4 regions of the Mesorhizobium sp. GW821-FHT07A06 genome follow, and region 3 is predicted to be linked to each of the others. Evidence: predicted binding sites of a transcription regulator. Region 3 holds the regulator's gene; each other region holds the start of a gene.
The links. Region 3 encodes PhoB, which activates phosphate uptake and scavenging genes when phosphate is short. Its sites were predicted from a motif close to TGTCATNNANCTGTCAT; they were not measured.

Region 1 (4,452 bases), on a different contig from region 3:
GGCTGACCGACGACACCCATCCCTGCCAGCTGATGGCCGACATCATGACCTTCGAGGAGCATCGCGGTCCGGTTGCCGGCAAGACCATCGCCTGGACCGGCGACGGCAACAATGTGCTGCATTCGCTGCTCGAAGCGTCTGCACGGTTCCGCTTCAACCTCAATGTCGCCGTTCCCGAAGGCAGCGAGCCGGCGCAGAAGCACGTCGACTGGTCCAGGGCGCATGGCGGCAAGCTCCATTTCACCCGCTCGCCCGAGGAAGCCGTCGACCAGGCCGACTGCGTCGTCACCGATTGCTGGGTGTCGATGGGCCAGGAGCATCGCGCCCGTGGCCACAACGTCTTCTCGCCCTACCAGGTCAACGCGAAGCTGATGGCGCATGCCAAGCCGGACGCGCTGTTCATGCACTGCCTGCCGGCGCATCGCGGCGAGGAAGTGACCGACGAGGTTATCGACGGACCCCATTCGGTGGTCTTCGACGAGGCCGAGAACCGGCTCCACGCCCAGAAGGCGGTGCTCGCCTGGTGTCTTGGTGCTTGAGATGAAGTGTCCGGGCGCTTGATCTGCGGGGGCGCGATGCCTATCTGCGCCGCATCACGCAAATCAAGCGCGTTTGGACGCATGCACCCCAGCGGGCGGCATGGCCGCGCCCTGGAGCTTTGTCATGTTGGAAACGCATCAAGTGACTGAACATCACCCCAAACTCGGCGAGTTCGGCTATGCCGGCGACGACCATGTCGTGCCTTTCGAGGTCGGCCCGCTCGACGTGCGCGGTCGCACGGTCCAGCTCGGGCCGATGCTCGACGCCATCCTCAGCCGCCACGACTATCCCGAGCCGGTCGCCCGCCTGCTGGCGGAAGCCTGCGTGCTGACGGTGCTGCTCGGCACCTCGCTCAAATTCGAGGGCAAGTTCATCCTGCAGACCCGCACCGACGGGCCGGTCGACATGCTGGTGGCGGATTTCACGACGCCTTCGGCGCTGCGCGCCTATGCGCGCTTCGATGCGGATCGGCTCGAGGCGCTGGTCGCGGCAGGAGAGACGTCCCAGCAGACGCTGCTCGGCAGCGGCGTGCTGGCGCTGACCATCGACCAGGGTGCCCACATGCAGCGCTATCAGGGTATCGTGCAACTCGACGGCGAGACGCTGGAGGACGCGGCGCGTACCTATTTCCGCCAGTCGGAACAGATTCCGACGGATATCAGGCTGTCTGTGGCCAAGCTTTTGACGCCGGGCCCTGGTGGCGCGCGCGAACAGTGGCGTGCCGGCGGCATCCTGGCGCAGTTCCTGCCGCAGTCCCCCGAGCGTATGCGCGTTCCGGACCTGCCCGGCGGCGACGGCGATCCACGCGAGGAGATCCACGATCCGGCCGACAATTCCTGGCAGGAATTGCTGGCGCTGCTCGGCACCATCGAACCGACAGAGCTGATCGATCCGACGATCGGCGCCGAACGGCTGCTCTATCGCCTGTTCCATGAGCATGGCGTGCGCGTTTTCGGCGGCGTCCCCGTCGCCGACCAGTGCTCATGCTCCAGGGACAAGATCCGCGGCATCCTCGAGGGCTTCTCCGCGCAGGAGATCAAGGACTCGACCGAGGATGGCGGCATCCACGTCGCCTGCGAATTCTGCTCGAAGCAATATGACTTCGACCCTGCGGAATTCGCTGCGCAGTGAGTCGAGCCTTCTCCCCGTGCAACGGGGAGAAGGACGCTAATTCACCGTCCGTCTCGTTCCCGGCAGATCCAGCGAAAAGGCCGGGATGGCGATGTCGAATGTCTCGCCGCGCTGGTTGCGCATCGTATAGCGTCCGACCATGATCCCTGACGGTGTCGAGAGCGGGCAGCCCGACGTGTATTGATAGCTGTCGCCGGGATTGAGTTCGGGCTGGTCGCCGACAACGCCGGGGCCGCGCACTTCCTCGACCCGGCCGGCGCCGTCGGTGATGTGCCAATAGCGCGACAGAAGCTGCACGAATTCGTCCGACTGGTTGTCGATCGTTATCTGGTAGCCCCAGACGTAGCGGTTCTCGGAAGGATCCGAACGGTCCTCGAGATAGAACGGCCTGACCTGCACTTCGATATTGCGCGTTACGGCGCGGTACATAAGCGGCTCCAAAACGATATCGAGCATGATCGCGAAAAGTGGAACCGGTTTTCTCGGTCAAACGCTTCCCGTTTGTTCAAAGGCCATGCTCAAACAAAATAAAACTCTCGGCCCTCCAGGCGAGGAGGTCAACGTGCGCGTCTTGACGCGCTCGTCCTCGAAAGGCAGGTGCCGGCAAAGAATGTCATTTAAGTGACACATGACAATGGTGGTGTGCGCGAACCGAGCGACTCGGCGCTCTGTCGAACTGTTGAAAGCGGCCACACCGCGGGCCGTCTCTTCCGGAGTGCCCAGACCTCGATGGAACTCACTCTCATAGCCACCTCGCTTTCGACTGCTCTTATCCTTTCCAACGCTGCCAGCATCGCGCTGGCCGCTTCGCGGCTGAAACGGCGCACCACGATCGCACGGCCTGCCGGCAAGTTGCCGCCGGTGTCGATTGTCGTGCCGTCGCGTGGTGTCGAGCCGTTCACGCACGAGACGCTGGAACGCGCCTTCTCGCTCGACTGGCCGCGCTATGAGTTGATCTTCTGCGTTGCCCACGCCGATGATCCGGTGGTCGGTTTGATCAGACAGGCCATCGCCCATTTCCCCGAGGTGCCGGCCCGGCTGTTGATCGGTGACGATCGCGTCAGCGCCAATCCCAAGCTCAACAATTGCGTCAAGGGCTGGGAGGCGGCGCGGCACAACTGGGTCGTCCTGGCCGATTCCAACGTGCTGATGCCCAGAGATTACATCCAGCATCTGATTGCGGCGTGGCGGCCAAACACAGGCCTTGTCTGCTCGACGCCGATAGGCTCACGGCCGGATGGCTTCTGGGCCGAGGTCGAATGCGCCTTCCTCAACACGCTGCAGGCGCGCTGGCAGTATGCCGGTGAGGCGCTCGGCCTTGGCTTTGCCCAGGGCAAGAGCATGCTTTGGAACAAGCCGATGCTGGATGCCAATGGCGGCATCCGCGCGCTGGCAGCCGAAATCGCCGAGGACGCCGCCGCGACCAAGCTGGTCAATGGGGTCGGCCTGCGCGTCAATCTCGTCGCTTCGCCCTTCGAACAGCCGCTTGGCCGCCGCACGCTTGGCGAGATCTGGTCCCGCCAGGCTCGCTGGGCGCGCCTGCGCCGCGTTACCTTTCCTCTGTTCTTCGCGCCTGAAATCCTGACCGGCGCGGGGGTGCCGCTGGTGCTTGCGCTGGGTGCGGCGGCAAGCGCCGGCTTCAGCCTGCCGCTGACAGCCGTCGCCGTGCTTGCGGCCTTCTACCTTCCGGAATGCGCACTGGCCTGGTCCAACGGCTGGTACCTGTCGCCGCGTATGGTCGCGGCGATGATTGTGCGGGACTTGATGCTTCCAGCCATGTGGGCGCGCGGCTGGCTCGGCGGCGCTGTCGACTGGCGCGGCAACGCGATGACCATCGGCACCAAGGCCGCCGAACTTGAAGAGACGCCGTCGCGCGCTTGAACCCGCCGCGGTCGACGCCGTCTGGACGGCCTGCTATTGGGCGGCTTTCAACGCCTGTGCGATGTCCTCCAGAAGGTCGTCGGTGTCTTCCAGGCCGGCCGACAATCTCAACGTACCGGGCCCGATGCCGAGTTCGGCGCGGGCTTCGTCGCTCAAATTCTTGTGCGTCGTCGTCGCCGGATGGGTGATCAGGCTCTTGGCGTCGCCAAGGTTGTTCGAGATCAGCACGATGTCGAGTGCATTCTGCAGGGCGAAGGCTGCCTGCTTGCCGCCCTTGACATCGAGGCAGATCAGCGTCGAGCCACCCGACATCTGCTTCTTGACGATATCGGCCTGCGGGTGGTCGGCGCGGCCGGGATAGATGACACGCGCGATCTGCGGCTGCTCGGCGAGAAAATCGGCGATCCTGCCAGCGCTCTCGGTCTGCTGGCGCACGCGCAGCGGCAGCGTCTCCAGGCCCTTCAGCAGCGTCCAGGCATTGAAGGGCGACAGGCTGGGGCCGGTATGGCGGAAATAGTCGTGCAGGTTCTCGTCGATCCACTTCTTGTCCGACAGGATCACGCCGCCGAGACAGCGGCCCTGGCCGTCAATGTGCTTGGTCGCCGAATAGACGACGATATGCGCGCCAAGCTGCAACGGCTTTTGCTGCAAGGGCGTGGCGAAGACATTGTCGACGACAAGCCGCGCGCCGATTGAATTGGCCAGTGCGGCGACGGCTGATATGTCGACCACTTCCAGTGTCGGGTTGGTCGGGCTTTCCAGGAAGAAGAGCTTGGTGTTGGGCCTGACCGCCTTTTCCCAATTGGCGATGTCGGTGCCGTCGACCAGCGTGGCCTCGATGCCGTATCGCGGCGCCAGCGTCTCGACCACCCAGCGGCAGGAGCCGAACAGCGCGCGCGC
Region 2 (4,452 bases), on a different contig from region 3:
GTCAAGAAACTCGCGCCGGAAGGCGAGAAGTTCGACCCCAATTTCCACCAGGCAATGTTCGAAGTGCCCAATCCCGACGTTCCGGCCAACACGGTGGTCCAGGTCGTGCAGCCGGGCTATTCGATCGGCGAACGGGTGCTTCGCCCGGCCATGGTCGGCGTCGCCAAGGGCGGCCCGAAAATCGCCGCCGAGGCGCCAGTCGAGCCGGGGCCTGTGAATGAGCAGGCGGAGAAGGATGCTTGATAGGGGAGTAGGGCAGTAGGGCACACTGAGAGCCGTATCAATCGTCTGGCTTCGTGTTATCTAATAGATACTGCCCCATTTCCTTACTCCCCTACTGCCTTAGCCATGCATCCCATCGCCCTTCTCGACTATGCCGGCGTTGCCGTTTTCGCGGCGACCGGGGCGTTGGCTGCGTCGCGCAAGCAACTCGACATCATCGGTTTCCTGTTCCTGGCCAGCGTCACCGGTATTGGCGGCGGCACGTTTCGCGACCTCATCCTCAATGTGCCGGTGTTCTGGGTGGCAAACCGCGACTATGTGCTCATCTGCGCTGTCGTTGCGGTCCTGGTCTTCTTCACCGGGCACCGTGTCGAATCCCGTTACAAGCTGTTGCTGTGGCTCGACGCCATCGGGCTGGCCGCCTTTTCGGTGATGGGCGCGGCAAGGGGCCTGGCAATCACCGGTTCGCCCGTGGTTTCGATCATCACCGGCATGCTGACCGCGACCTTTGGCGGCATATTGCGCGATCTCCTGGCCGGCGAGCCTTCCGTGCTGCTGCGGCCGGAAATCTACGTCACGGCGGCCCTGGCCGGCGCCGCCATCTTCACTCTGGGCGATGTCGCCGGATTGCCGCAGATTGTCTCGGGGTTGGCCGGCTTCGTCGTGGCGCTCGCTGTGCGCGGTGGCGCGCTGCGTTTTGGCTGGTCGTTTCCGTCGTACAGGAGCCGGCCGGGAAGGCGGCCGGAGGATATTCCGTGAGCGAGCAGGAAATAGTCTGTGGTCAACAGGCAGTCCGTGATGTCGCGGCGTACTCGCTTCAAGCCGCGAAACGCTGCGCTTCCCCGCCATAGTAGTTGACGTAGCGGGCGCCGATCTCCTTGACCGGCATCACCACGAACACATCGACCGTCGAGAATTCACGGTCGATGACGCAGCCGTCGCCGATGCGGGCGCCGACCCTCAGATAGCCCTTGACCAGAGGCGGCATCGCTGCGATCGCCGCCTTGGCGTTGACCGCCTCGATCGGCATCAAATCCATGGAGCAGTAGCGATCGGAAACCGCGCGCACGTCCCAGGCGGAGTTGGTGCGGCAGTGATGGGCGAGATAGGTGAGCGCCTCCGCGTGAGCGGCCGGCACGGTGCCGTGGAAGGAAGCGCAGCCGGTCATCACGCCGATTTCGTAGTGGTTGATGTAGGCCCAGATGCCTTGCCACAGCGCCTCGATGGTGCGCTTCGAGCGGTATTGCGGCAAAACGCAGGAGCGGCCGAGTTCGAGAAAGCGCTGGCCGGGATGACGGGCGATGAGCTTGGTCAGTTCGAACTCGCCTTCGGAATAGAAGCCGCCGGCGGTGGCCGCGATTTCTTGCCGCAGCAGGCGATAGGTACCGACGATGCGGCGATGTTCGGGGCCGGAAAGCGTCGTATCCAGCACCAGAAGATGGTCGCAGAGCGGATCGAAGCGATCGGCGTCGCGACGGTCCTGCGCCTGGAACAGGTCCTTCCTGGCGCCAAGCTCGTCGTAAAATACCCGGTATCGCACTTCCTGCGCGGCCGCGATCTCGGCCTCGTTGCGGGCGAGCCGCACTTCGAGGTTGCCGATACGACCGAGCGCCGCGCCTTTTATGACGGAATCGACATTACGTCCGGCAAGCAAGGCGCTGCTGGCGTTTGGCCGAGTGTCACATTCCGGCATAACTGTATGCACGAGTGATTCTCCTTCGAGCCATCCCTCTTGGCACGGGGATACGGTGTAGGTGCAACAGGATTGTGACAGTACCGTGATACGGCGTCGCGGGCAATACTTCGTCGGCTGGCGAAAACGGTCAACCGGCTACGCTAGATGAGAAAACATGAAGCGTCTCGCGCCCACGCGGGGCGCGGCGATGCGCTCCAGGCTCCTTGTTTTCATGCATGTCCTGCCGGCAAAGCCAGGGGTCACTTTTGGTTGAAATGCATTGGCCGCGCGCCAGAAAACCGGTTCAAGCGGCGACCTGGCCCTCGACGGCGTTGACCAGCGCATCGGGGTCGAGCGGCTTGGTGACGAAGCCGCTGGCGCCGTGGGCGAGCACCGCATGGCGGGTCTTTTCCTGGCTGTCGGCCGACAGCACCATGATCGGCACCGGCGGGACCGACGTTTCCTCCTCGTGGCGGCGTATCGCGGCGATCGCGTCCAGCCCATCCATGATCGGCATGTGGAGGTCCATCAGCACCACGTCGAAGCGATGCTTGTGCCCCGCACTGGTGACGGCCTCGACCGCGGCCTTGCCATTGCCGACCACCTTGACGCGGTGTCCCGCCTTCAACAGCGTGGCGCGGGCCAGCATGGCATTGATGTCGTTGTCCTCGGCGATCAGCACGGACAGGCCCTGCTGTCGGCCAGTCGACGTGCGAAGCGCCGGGGCGCGGCGCTTTTCCGGCTGCGGCTGCGCTAGCGCCGGCGCATGGCTGGTCAAAAGGACACGCAGAAGTGTTCCCCCGCGCACCGGCCGGGCAAGGAACGTCGCGTAGCCGCTGGCGCGGAACTCGCCAAGCATGCCGCGGTCCGTCGGCGCTATCAGCGTGACGGCTTCGCAATCGGAAAAGCCGCTTAGGCGCAGCCGCTTGAGCAGCCTCCCGTCGCTTTCTTCCATGGCCGCGTCGACCAGGAGCACGTCACAGCCGTTGGCCAGGGACGCGGCCTGCGCCGCGGTGGCGGCGATACCGGCCGTACCGCCATTGGCGCGGATGGTGCGGGCGATGGCGTCGGCCTCGACGGCGTTCCTGGACAGGATCACCGCGTGCCTGCCGGCAAGCGCATTCTGCCGGCCCTGCGGCGCCTCGGTGGCCTCCGTGGCCGGGATTTCGAAGACGAATTCCGATCCTTGGCCAAGCCGGCTGGAGACCGAAATCGTGCCGCCCATGGCAGTCACCAGGCGCTTGGAGATGGCAAGTCCCAGTCCCGCCCCGCCATGCGTGCGCGTCGAGGTGCCGTCGGCCTGCTCGAACTCCTCGAAAATGCGCTCCATGTCCTCGTCGCGCAGGCCGGGACCAGTGTCGGCGATGGTGAAGCAGATGCGATCACTGGTCTCGGTGCGGGCGCGCGCGACGCTGACCAGGACGCCGCCGCTGTCGGTGAACTTGATGGCGTTGCCGATGAGGTTGAGCAACACCTGCCTGACCCGGCCCGGGTCGGCGGTGATCATCTGCGGGACATCCGGCTCGACATGGCAGCCGAGGCCGATATCCTTGGCGAAGGCGCGCGCGGCGAGCAATTCGATAATGTTGTCGGCGATCTCGCGCACCGACATCGGCTGCGGTTCCGGATCGAAGCGACCGGCCTCGATCTTGGAATAGTCGAGCAGATCCTCGATCAGGGCGAGCAAGGCGCTGGCCGAGGTCGAGATGGCGCCGACATAAGTCTGCTGCTCCGGCGACAGGCTGGTGTCGGCGAGCAGCCTGGCCATGCCCATGATGCCGTTCATCGGCGTGCGGATTTCATGGCTGACGGTGGCGAGAAAGCGCGATTTCGCCTGGCTTGCGAATTCGGCTCTTTCGCGCGCTGTGATCAGCGAGGATTCGGCGCGCTTGCGGGCTGTGATGTCGCGGGCGATGGCCCGATGCGAGGCCGCGCCGCTGTCCTTGTCGCGCACCGACAGTTCGATCCACGAGAACCAGCGCGGGCCGCCCGGCGTGCGGATGGCGACATCGGTGGAACTCAGGCACTCGTGATCGGAAAAGGCGGCATCGGGAACGATGCCGACCTCGATGCCGAGTTCGGCCAGGGTCTTGCCGGCAAGGTCGCGGTGATCCGCTCCGACGAGATCGGCGAACACCTTGTTGGCATAGACGATATTGCCGTCGCGATCGCGATGGATGACGAGATCGCCAAGCGCGTCGATGAGACCGCGAAAGCGCTCCTCGCTTTCCTGCATCTCCCACATGCGGTCGGCCAGCGTCTCGATCTCGGCGCGGCTGCGCGCGGTGGTCTCGTCCAGCAGCACCGCGGTGCGATGGACGCTGCGTCTGGCGTGCAGATGCAGCGCAAGGCCGGCGAGGCCGGTTGCCAGCAATGCGAGGCTGATGAAGATCGGCGCCCCGGTCAGATGCGCAATGCCCGCCAGTATAATGATGGCAACGAAGGTGAGCAGCGGCAGTCCTTCGCGCCTGGCCAATCGCTGCTTGGGCACCAGCGGCGGCGCGGCGATAAAGCGCCGCGCCGCCGTCGGCGCGGCCACCGCATCGACGTCGTCG
Region 3 (4,452 bases):
CCATCGAGCCCGAGAACAGGAAATCGGCATTCGGATCGGCTCCCGAGCCCTTGATGAAGACATAGTTGCCTTCCGGCTTGACCTTGAACACCGCGCTGGCCTGCAAGCGACCGACTTCCTTGTTGTCGAAGGTCAGGTAGAAGACGTCCTTGTTCTCGATCAGTCGGTCATAGCCGACGACCGGAATGCCTTCGTCCAGTGCTTTCTGCACCGCCGGGCCGATCGCCGAAGCATCCTGCGCCAGGATGATCAGCGAGTTGGCGCCCTGCGAGATCAGGCTCTCGACATCGGTAAGCTGCTTGCCGGGATTGGACTGCGCATCGGCGGAAATGTACTTGTCGCCGGCGGCCTCGATCGCCTTCTTCATGGCGGCCTCGTCGGTTTTCCAGCGCTCTTCCTGGAAGTTCGACCACGAAACACCGATGACCTTGTCCTTCGCCTGCGCGACCGACGCAAGCGTCAGCGACATGGCGACACCCGCCAGGATGGCGGCCGTGAATCTCTTCATGATATCCTCCCTGCGCCGCGTATGGCGCGACCAAACTGACCCGAAGGCCGGCACAGAGGCTCTATTTTTTCGAGCCTCAAAAAAAATACTGGTCCATCGTCGAAACGCTGTCAACATCGATTCTGATGGATATTGAGGTGTCGCGGACTTTTTTTCGAGCCCCGCAATAAATAAATGACAGCACCATCCGCTTCTGCCAGTATTTGTCCCGGTTGCCGGCAGTGTTCGAGGGGCAGGAAGAACCGCGGCGACCGGGGAGGATGTGGGAAAGTATGTCGGTCGGAATCCGCCACGACGATCTGCGCCGGCGCAACCGCGCCATGGTGATTGCGGCCGTGCGCCGGGCCGGCCAACCGTCGCGCACCGAGATCGCCGCGACCACCGGCCTCAGCCATTCGACCATATCGGCGATCTCTTCCGACCTGATCGGCGAAGGCATCCTGGCCGAGGGCAAGCCGAGCGAGGCCGGTGCGCTCAAACGCGGCCGGCCACAGGTCGGCCTCGGCCTCAACCCGGAGGCCGCGGCCATCATGACCGTGGTGCTGTCGCTGAATTTCCTGTCCGTCGCCGTCATCGACTATGCCGGCCAGGTGATATCGGAGGAACAGCGCCGGCTGGACACGCTGACCATGTCGCGTGAGGCGCTGATCGGTGAATGCGTCGCCATTGTACGGCGCCGCCTCGAGGATCCCGATATCGACGTGCGCAGCGTCGCCCGCATCGCACTGGCGATCCAGGGCATCACCGACACCGAGGCCAGGGCCATGCTGTGGTCGCCGATCACGCCGCAGACCGATATCGCCTTCGCCGACATACTGGAAGCCGAGTTCGGCATCCCGGCCACCATGGAGAACGACTGCAACATGATGGCCGTGGCGCTGCGCTGGCGCGACCCCGAACGCTACCGCGACGACTTCATCGCCATCCTTTTGTCGCACGGCATCGGCATGGGCCTGGTGCTGAAGGGCGAGTTGTTCACCGGCACCCATTCGTCGGGCGGCGAGTTCGGCCACATGATCCATCGGCCAGGCGGCGCGCTCTGCCGATGCGGGCGGCGCGGGTGCGTCGAGGCTTATGCCGGCAACTACGCCATCTGGCGCAATGCCAGGCAGCTTGGCGAGGACACCGAGCCGGTCGCCGATGTCAGCGATGCGCAGATGCGGGCGCTCGCCGCCACGGCACGTGAACGGGCCGGGCCCGAGCGCGAAGCCTATCGCAAGGCCGGGGAAGCACTGGGTTACGGCCTCGGCAGCCTGTTCGCGCTGATCGATCCCGCCCCCGTGGCCATGGTCGGCGTCAGCGCCGCCGCCTTCGACCTGATCGAGCCGGCATTGCGCGAGGCGATCGCCCAGACCGCTGGCGGCCAGCACTCGAAATCGATTTCGTTCGACACCGAACCGAACGAGCTGCCCCTGATCCGCGAGGGCTGTGCCATGCGCGCACTGACCTTCGTCGATCAGGAAATCTTCGCGCCGGGCGTGCAGGCGAGAGGGAGTGCTGGGAAGAATGTGGCTTGAGCGAACGCCTGTGCCGATCCCACAGATCAGCGCTGGAGATTGGCCGAGCCCCCTCGAGGTCGTCATCCCTGGCCGGAGCAGGAGCGAAGCTCCGTCGCGGAGACCCTGGGATGACGAAGCCATAAGCTCTGAGCCAACACCAAATGCGTTCTATCCGGGAGCGGATGCAACCCGTCAACGCTTCCGCGCCAAGGACCTAATCCTCACGGATCGCGTAGCCTGCCCCACGGATGGTGCGGATGACGTCGGGCATGCGGCCATTGTTGACCGCCTTGCGCAGGCGGCCGACATGCACATCCACGGTGCGCTCGTCGATATAGATCGTCTCACCCCAGACATTGTCGAGCAGTTGGCTGCGCGAGAACACGCGGCCGGGATGGCGCATCATGAATTCCAGAAGGCGGAATTCGGTCGGCCCAAGCCGGATCTCGCTCTTCTTGCGGTAGACCCGGTGCGATTCACGGTCGAGCACGATGTCGCCGACCTTGAGCACGCTGGACAGCACTTCCGGCTTGGCGCGGCGCAGCAGCGCCTTGACGCGGGCCATGAATTCCGGCGTCGAGAACGGCTTGACCAGATAGTCGTCAGCACCGGTCGAAAGGCCGCGCACGCGGTCGCTCTCCTCGCCGCGCGCCGTCAGCATGATGATCGGCAGCCGTTCGGTCTCGGGCCGCATGCGCAGGCGCCGACAGAGTTCGATGCCGGACACCGCCGGCACCATCCAGTCGAGCACCAGAAGGTCGGGCACGTTCTCCTGCAGGCGGATTTCAGCCTCGTCGCCGCGCGGCACCACCTCGACCTGGTAGCCTTCGGATTCAAGATTGTAACGGAGCAGCACTCCCAGCGGCTCCTCATCCTCCACCACCATAATGCGTGGCGCGATCATCGATTGGTCACCTCTTGCGTCAAGCCGCCGGCGCCGACATCGCCGTCTCGTCCTGTTTGGGGCGGTTGGCGGGCAGTTGCGTGCCGGTCAGGACATAGTACGCGTTCTCGGCGATGTTGGTCACATGGTCGCCGATGCGTTCGAGATTCTTGGCGCAGAACAACAGATGCGTGCAAGCGGTGATGTTGCGCGGATCTTCCATCATGTAGGTCAGGAGTTCGCGGAACACCGACGTGTATTTGACGTCGATGCGTTCGTCGTCGGCGCGCAGCTTCGCAAGCGCGGCGGCATCGCGCGCCGCATACTCCTCGATCACGCCCTGCACCTGGATCAGCACCAGTTGCGCCATGGCGTCGATGGAATGCGACAGGTCGCGCGGCGTTGCGGCGAGACCGACGGTGCCGACGCGCTTGGCGATGTTCTTGGCAAGGTCGCCAATGCGTTCGAGGTCGCCGGCCATGCGGATCGACCCGACGACATGGCGCAGATCGTCGGCCATCGGCTGGCGCTTGGCGATCAGCGTGATGGCGCGATCGTCGAGTTCGCGCTGGCGTGCATCCATGATGGCGTCGTCGGAGACCACGCGCTGTGCCAGCGCATTGTCGGAATTCAACAGCGCCTTGGTGGCACCGCCGACCATCGAGCCGGCGAGATCGCCCATGTCGCTGATCAGCCTGCTGATCTGTCCGAGATCCTCGTCGAAGGCTGCGACTGTGTGTTCGGCCATGATCCTGGTCCTCGTAATGCGTGCGATCAGCCGAAGCGGCCGGTGATGTAGTCTTGCGTGCGTTTTTCGCGGGGCGACGTGAAGATCTTCTCGGTACGGTCGAATTCGACCAGTTCGCCCAGATACATGAAGGCGGTCTGCTTCGAGACGCGCGCCGCCTGCTGCATGTTGTGGGTGACGATGACGATCGTGTAGTCGGCTTGCAGCTCGTCGATCAGTTCCTCGATCTTGGCGGTCGACAGCGGATCGAGCGCGGAGGCCGGCTCGTCGAGCAGGATGACCTCCGGCTTCACCGCCACCGTGCGGGCGATGCACAGCCGCTGCTGCTGGCCGCCCGACAGGCTGAGGCCGCTGGCATTGAGCTTGTCCTTGACCTCCGTCCACAGGGCTGCGCGCTTCAGCGCCTGCTCGACACGGCCGTCCATCTCGGCCTTGCTGATCTTCTCATAGAGCCTGACGCCGAAGGCGATGTTCTCATAAATCGACATCGGGAACGGCGTCGGCTTCTGGAACACCATGCCGATCTTGGTGCGCAAAAGGTTGAGGTCCTGCGAGCGGTCGAGAACGTTCTGGCCGTCGAGCAGCACCTGGCCCTCGGCGGTCTGCTTGGGGTAGAGCTCGTAGATGCGGTTGAAGACGCGCAGCAGCGTCGACTTTCCGCAGCCGGAAGGGCCGATGAAGGCGGTGACGCTGCGCTCGGGCAGCGACAGCGTGATATCCTTCAGCGCCTTCGACTGGCCGTAGTAGAAGTTGAGGTTCTTGACCTCGATCTTGGCCTTGGCCGCCGCCTCGGCGGCGATCGTCATGTCTGGAG
Region 4 (4,452 bases), on a different contig from region 3:
GCTCGCGGCATCGCTCGGCCTGGTGATGACGCGGCGGACGAACTCCAGCCGGCTCTCGTCGGCAAAGAGCGTGCGGGCGTAGCCGATCACCGTGTCCTTGCCGGCGCCGCTTGGCCCCACGACGGCGACAAAGACGCCGTGGCGGATCGGAAACGTCTCGGCGGACAATTCACGTTCGATCAAGGCCGACACCATCATGCGACCCGGCGTCCCTGCCGCCAGACGGTGCGCACGACCGGAACATGGTCATCGACACGCACGCGCACCAGGTCGGCGCGGCGGCCCTGTTCGATGACGCCGCGGTCGGTGAGGCCAACGGCTTCCGCCGGGTTCTTCGAAACCATGGCGACCGCCTGCGGCAGCGAAATGCCTTCGACCATGTCGCCGAGGAAGAAGGCCGACTGGATCAGGCTGAACGGAATATAGTCGGATGACAGGATGTCGAGCAGGCCGTCGCTGGCCAGCGTGCGCGCCGAGACATTGCCCGAATGCGAAGCGCCGCGCATGACGTTGGGCGCGCCCATCAGCACGCCCAGGCCCGCGGCCTTCGAGGCGCGCGCCGCTTCCTCGGTGGTCGGGAACTCGGCGACGCGCACACCTTGCTCGATCGCCTCGTCGACATGGCTCGACGTGGCGTCGTCATGGCTGGCGAGCACGATGCCGCGCTCCTGGCAGGCAGCGGCGATCACCGCGCGGTTCGGCGCCGAATAGCGCGCCGATTCCGCCATCCGCTTCTCGCAGAACAATTTGAAGTCGCGGTCGGTCAGCTTCAGCTTGCGCTGGTAGTAGTAGGCATAGGTTTCGAGATTGACGAACTGACGCTGGCCGGGCGCATGGTCCATCAGCGACGCCAACTTGACCCGGTCGTCCTTATCGAAATTGGCGAAGGCCTGCAGGCAGTCGGGCGCCGAAACCTCGCAGCGCAGATGCAGGAAATGATCGGCGCGCAGACGATCCCGCGCGACGCTGTCCTCGATTGCATCGGCGAGCTTGCGGATATCGGCCAAGGTAAGATCGGCGTCCTCGTCCATGCCGACGCGCAAGGCGTCGAGCACGGTGGTGATGCCGGCCGTCGCCACCTGCGCGTCATGGGCGAGCACCGCCGCGATCGGGTTCCAGCGTACTTTCGGCCGAGGTGCGTAATGGCCCTCGAGATGGTCGGTGTGCAGTTCGACCAGTCCCGGAATGACATAGTCGCCGCCCATGTCGTCGCCGGTGCGGGCAGCGCCGGCATCGATGCCAGCGATGAAGCCGTCGCGCAGCACCAGCGACCCCTCGACGATCTCGTCGGCTAGCACGATACGGGCGTTGGAAAGAACGGTGTCGGCGGTCATTTCGGGCAGTCCTTGATCATCTGGGGCAGGGCCTGTTCAGGCGATTTTTCTGGCCGGTCGGCGTCCCAGCGCGTGCTGGGAAAGCACCATGAAAGGCGCCCCCGGTTCGGTTTCGACAAACAGCGTCAGCGCGTCCACCAGCACAGGTTGTTGCAGCACTTCGGCGAACAGGCTGTCGATTGCCAGGCGAAGACGGGGGCTTTCCTGTGGCCCGACCCGACCCGACAGCGTCATATGGAAGCGAAAGGTCTCGAAGACATAGGGGTAGCCCCACTGGCAGAGATTGCGGAACTCGGCCGGCTTCAGCGAATCGGGGCTGCGCCGCTCGATCTCGGCCTCTGTCAGTGGCGCGCGAAAGCGGTCGAAGTCGCGCACGACCTCGTCGGCGAAACGGTTGAGCGAAGGCAACGGTCCTTCAGGCACCAGCGCGAAGAAGCTGTCGATCTGGCTGACGACGAGACGCGGTATCGTCACGACAGGCGTCGCCTCGGCAAAATGGTCGAGCCCCGCGCGCAGCGACGTCTCCGTCTCGTTGGCGGCTAGGCGGAAGGGGGCTTTCAGCGTCGCGTGGAAGCCATAGCGGCGGGCCGAAGCTGTGTGGAAGGCAACTTCCGCCGCCGCCAGATCGGCCACGGCCTCGACCGGCCTTGTCGCCGCGCCGAACGGGTCGCGGCCCAGCCAATTGGCGGCGATCCGCGCCAGCGGTTCGTCCTGCCGGGGGGTGAAATAGATGGCATAACGCATGGGAAGTCCTCGTCAGATCCGTTGCCATAGGTGATTTCCATGACGGATTGACGAAGCTTTGAAGGGTTTTCGAAGGCAAATCGCGCCAGGCGGTCCTTAGCCGACGATTTTTTCAAACTGGACCAACAACTTCAGCCGGCGCGGCCGGAACGATCAGGCCTTCATCAACCATTCGTGCTCGGGGGCATTGTGGAATTTCCACGTCCGCCTCGGCCCGGCCATGACGTTGAGATAGTACAGATCGTAGCCATGGCAGGCGGCGCAGGGGTGATAACCCTTGGGCACCAGCACGACATCGCCATCCTCGATCGCCATGGCTTCGTCCAGCGCGCGATGGCCGTTCTTGTCGGCGTCGGTGTAGACGCGCTGGAAGGCAAAACCCTGCGGCGGGTTGAGACGGTGATAGTAGGTTTCCTCGAGATAGGATTCATCAGGCAGATTGTCCTGGTCATGCTTGTGTGGCGGGTAGCTCGACGTGTGGCCGCCGGGCGTGATGACCTCGACCACCAGCAGCGAGTCCGCCGGCTTGCCTTCCGGCAGGATGTTGGTGACGTAGCGCGTGTTGGTGCCCTTGCCGCGCACTTCCTGGCCGAGATCGTCGGGTCCGATCACCCGAACCGGCAGGCCGCCGCCAAGACCGGGCGCCGAGCACACCGCGAGTTCCAGCTCGGTATCGGCCGTTACCGACCAGTCCGATCCCTCGGGAATATAGACCGACCACGGCTTGCCTTCGAAGGGCGACATGCGTCCCCCGAGCAGGCCAAGATCCTTGCCGCCGGCTTTCGCCTTGCCCTTGCCGGTGATGAACACCAGGCAGACTTCACGGTCTTCAGTTTTTCCCGACGCGTTTTCGCCGGGCCGCAGCCGGTGCAGGTCGAAACCGACATAGGTCCAGCCAGCGCTTTTCGGCGTTACATGAGCGACGCGGCCATGGCCCTTGTCGGCCTTCACGAGCAGCTTCGACATTTTTGTCTCTCCTATCGCAAATCTTCGAGATTGGCCGAAGCCTCTCAACTTCGTCATCCTAGGGCGCAGCAGGAGCGAAGCTCCGTCGCGAAGACCCTAGGATCCATGCCGTTACCTCGGCCCAAAAGCGCGACGGAACGGAATTCTGCACCGTCACACCACATTCAACGTCATGGCATGGATCCTAGGGTCTGCGCTGCGTCGCTACGCTCCTTGCCACGCCCTAGGATGACGAAGTGAGGAGCGTTCCAGCCAATCGCCAACGTACGCGATGTCATGCACACAGAATCCGATACGCAAAACGCCCGCGCCATGGACCGTTCTACTCCGTCGGCTTGACCGGAGGCTTATCTTCGATCGGCTTGTACAGATAAAAAAACTGCCAGACGCCATAGCCGGCGAAGCCGAGCGCGATGACGCCCCAGAACGGCGTGCCGGTGGCGAACTCGATGATCGACCAGATGACGCAGACCGCGACGACGGCGACACGCCGCCACAGGGGCCGGAAGAACGGGTGTTCGGAATCTTTCATCGGGCCAATCTACAGCAACCTGCCTCGTCGTGAACCCATCGCGTCAGGCATTCGGAAAACCCTGGGTCTCCACCGTGTAGCCGGCGGCCGTCATCACCCGCATCAACTCCTTGTGGCCGACCTGCGCCATCTTGAGCGGCGGGTTCTTTTTCGGGTCCTGCTCGGCCTCGACCACGAACCAGCCCTCATAGCCATGGTCGGCGAAGCGCTGCACGATGGCGCCGAAATCGAGCGAGCCGTCGCCCGGCACGGTGAAGGCGCCGAGAGCCACTGCGTCGAGGAAGGACTGTTTCGTGCGGTCGAGCTTGTCGATCACGTCCATGCGCACATCCTTCACATGGACATGGCTGATGCGCTTATGGTGGTTGTCGATGGCGCGCAGCACGTCGCCGCCGGCAAAGGCCAGATGTCCGGCATCGAGCAGCAGCGGGATGCCTTCGCCGGAATGGCGCATGAAGGCATCGAGTTCCGGCTCGGTCTCGACCACCGCCGCCATGTGGTGGTGATAGGAAAGCGGCATGCCTTGCTCGGCGCACCATTCGCCGAACTCGGTCAGGCGCCTGCCATAGACCTTCATTTCGTCACCGGTGAGTTTCGGCTTGGTGACCAGCGGCTTCGAGCGGTCGCCCTGGATCGAGCGGCCGACCTCGCCATAGACGATGCAAGGCGCATTGACCGCCTTGAACAGGTCGATCATCGGCTGGATGCGGTCCTTGTTCTTGCCCATCTCCTCATCGACCAGCGTTCCGGAAAACCAGCCGCCGCACAGCGTCACGTCGGCTGCCTTCAGGATCGGCAGCATGACGGCGGGGTCGTTGGGAAAACGCCGGCCCATTTCCATGCCGGTGAAGCCGGCCGAACGCGACTGGCGCAGGC

Region 1: a site for PhoB is predicted at 2,283-2,299, ahead of AC07SZ_RS23680 (ceramide glucosyltransferase). Genes of this name have one in related genera too.
Region 2: a site for PhoB is predicted at 1,979-1,995, ahead of olsB (l-ornithine N(alpha)-acyltransferase). Genes of this name have one in related genera too.
Region 4: a site for PhoB is predicted at 2,118-2,134, ahead of AC07SZ_RS13495 (DUF1045 domain-containing protein). Genes of this name have one in related genera too.

Annotation. Positions count from the first base shown of each region.
Region 1 is NZ_JBWKRC010000008.1:36,393-40,844, reverse strand. It holds gene argF (ornithine carbamoyltransferase) at 1-539, shown strand, start outside; gene AC07SZ_RS23690 (Hsp33 family molecular chaperone) at 640-1,671, shown strand; gene apaG (Co2+/Mg2+ efflux facilitator ApaG/CorD) at 1,708-2,100, opposite strand; gene AC07SZ_RS23680 (ceramide glucosyltransferase) at 2,401-3,552, shown strand; gene AC07SZ_RS23675 (O-succinylhomoserine sulfhydrylase) at 3,586-4,452, opposite strand, start outside.
Region 2 is NZ_JBWKRC010000004.1:291,849-296,300, forward strand. It holds gene grpE (nucleotide exchange factor GrpE) at 1-243, shown strand, start outside; gene AC07SZ_RS15650 (trimeric intracellular cation channel family protein) at 349-981, shown strand; gene olsB (l-ornithine N(alpha)-acyltransferase) at 1,040-1,915, opposite strand; gene AC07SZ_RS15660 (hybrid sensor histidine kinase/response regulator) at 2,202-4,452, opposite strand, start outside.
Region 3 is NZ_JBWKRC010000005.1:493,662-498,113, reverse strand. It holds gene xylF (D-xylose ABC transporter substrate-binding protein) at 1-508, opposite strand, end outside; gene AC07SZ_RS19590 (ROK family protein) at 781-2,025, shown strand; gene phoB (phosphate regulon transcriptional regulator PhoB) at 2,222-2,911, opposite strand; gene phoU (phosphate signaling complex protein PhoU) at 2,931-3,638, opposite strand; gene pstB (phosphate ABC transporter ATP-binding protein PstB) at 3,665-4,452, opposite strand, start outside.
Region 4 is NZ_JBWKRC010000003.1:614,331-618,782, forward strand. It holds gene phnN (phosphonate metabolism protein/1,5-bisphosphokinase (PRPP-forming) PhnN) at 1-198, opposite strand, end outside; gene AC07SZ_RS13490 (alpha-D-ribose 1-methylphosphonate 5-triphosphate diphosphatase) at 195-1,334, opposite strand; gene AC07SZ_RS13495 (DUF1045 domain-containing protein) at 1,371-2,078, opposite strand; gene iolB (5-deoxy-glucuronate isomerase) at 2,232-3,044, opposite strand; gene AC07SZ_RS13505 (DUF3329 domain-containing protein) at 3,367-3,576, opposite strand; gene iolE (myo-inosose-2 dehydratase) at 3,620-4,452, opposite strand, start outside.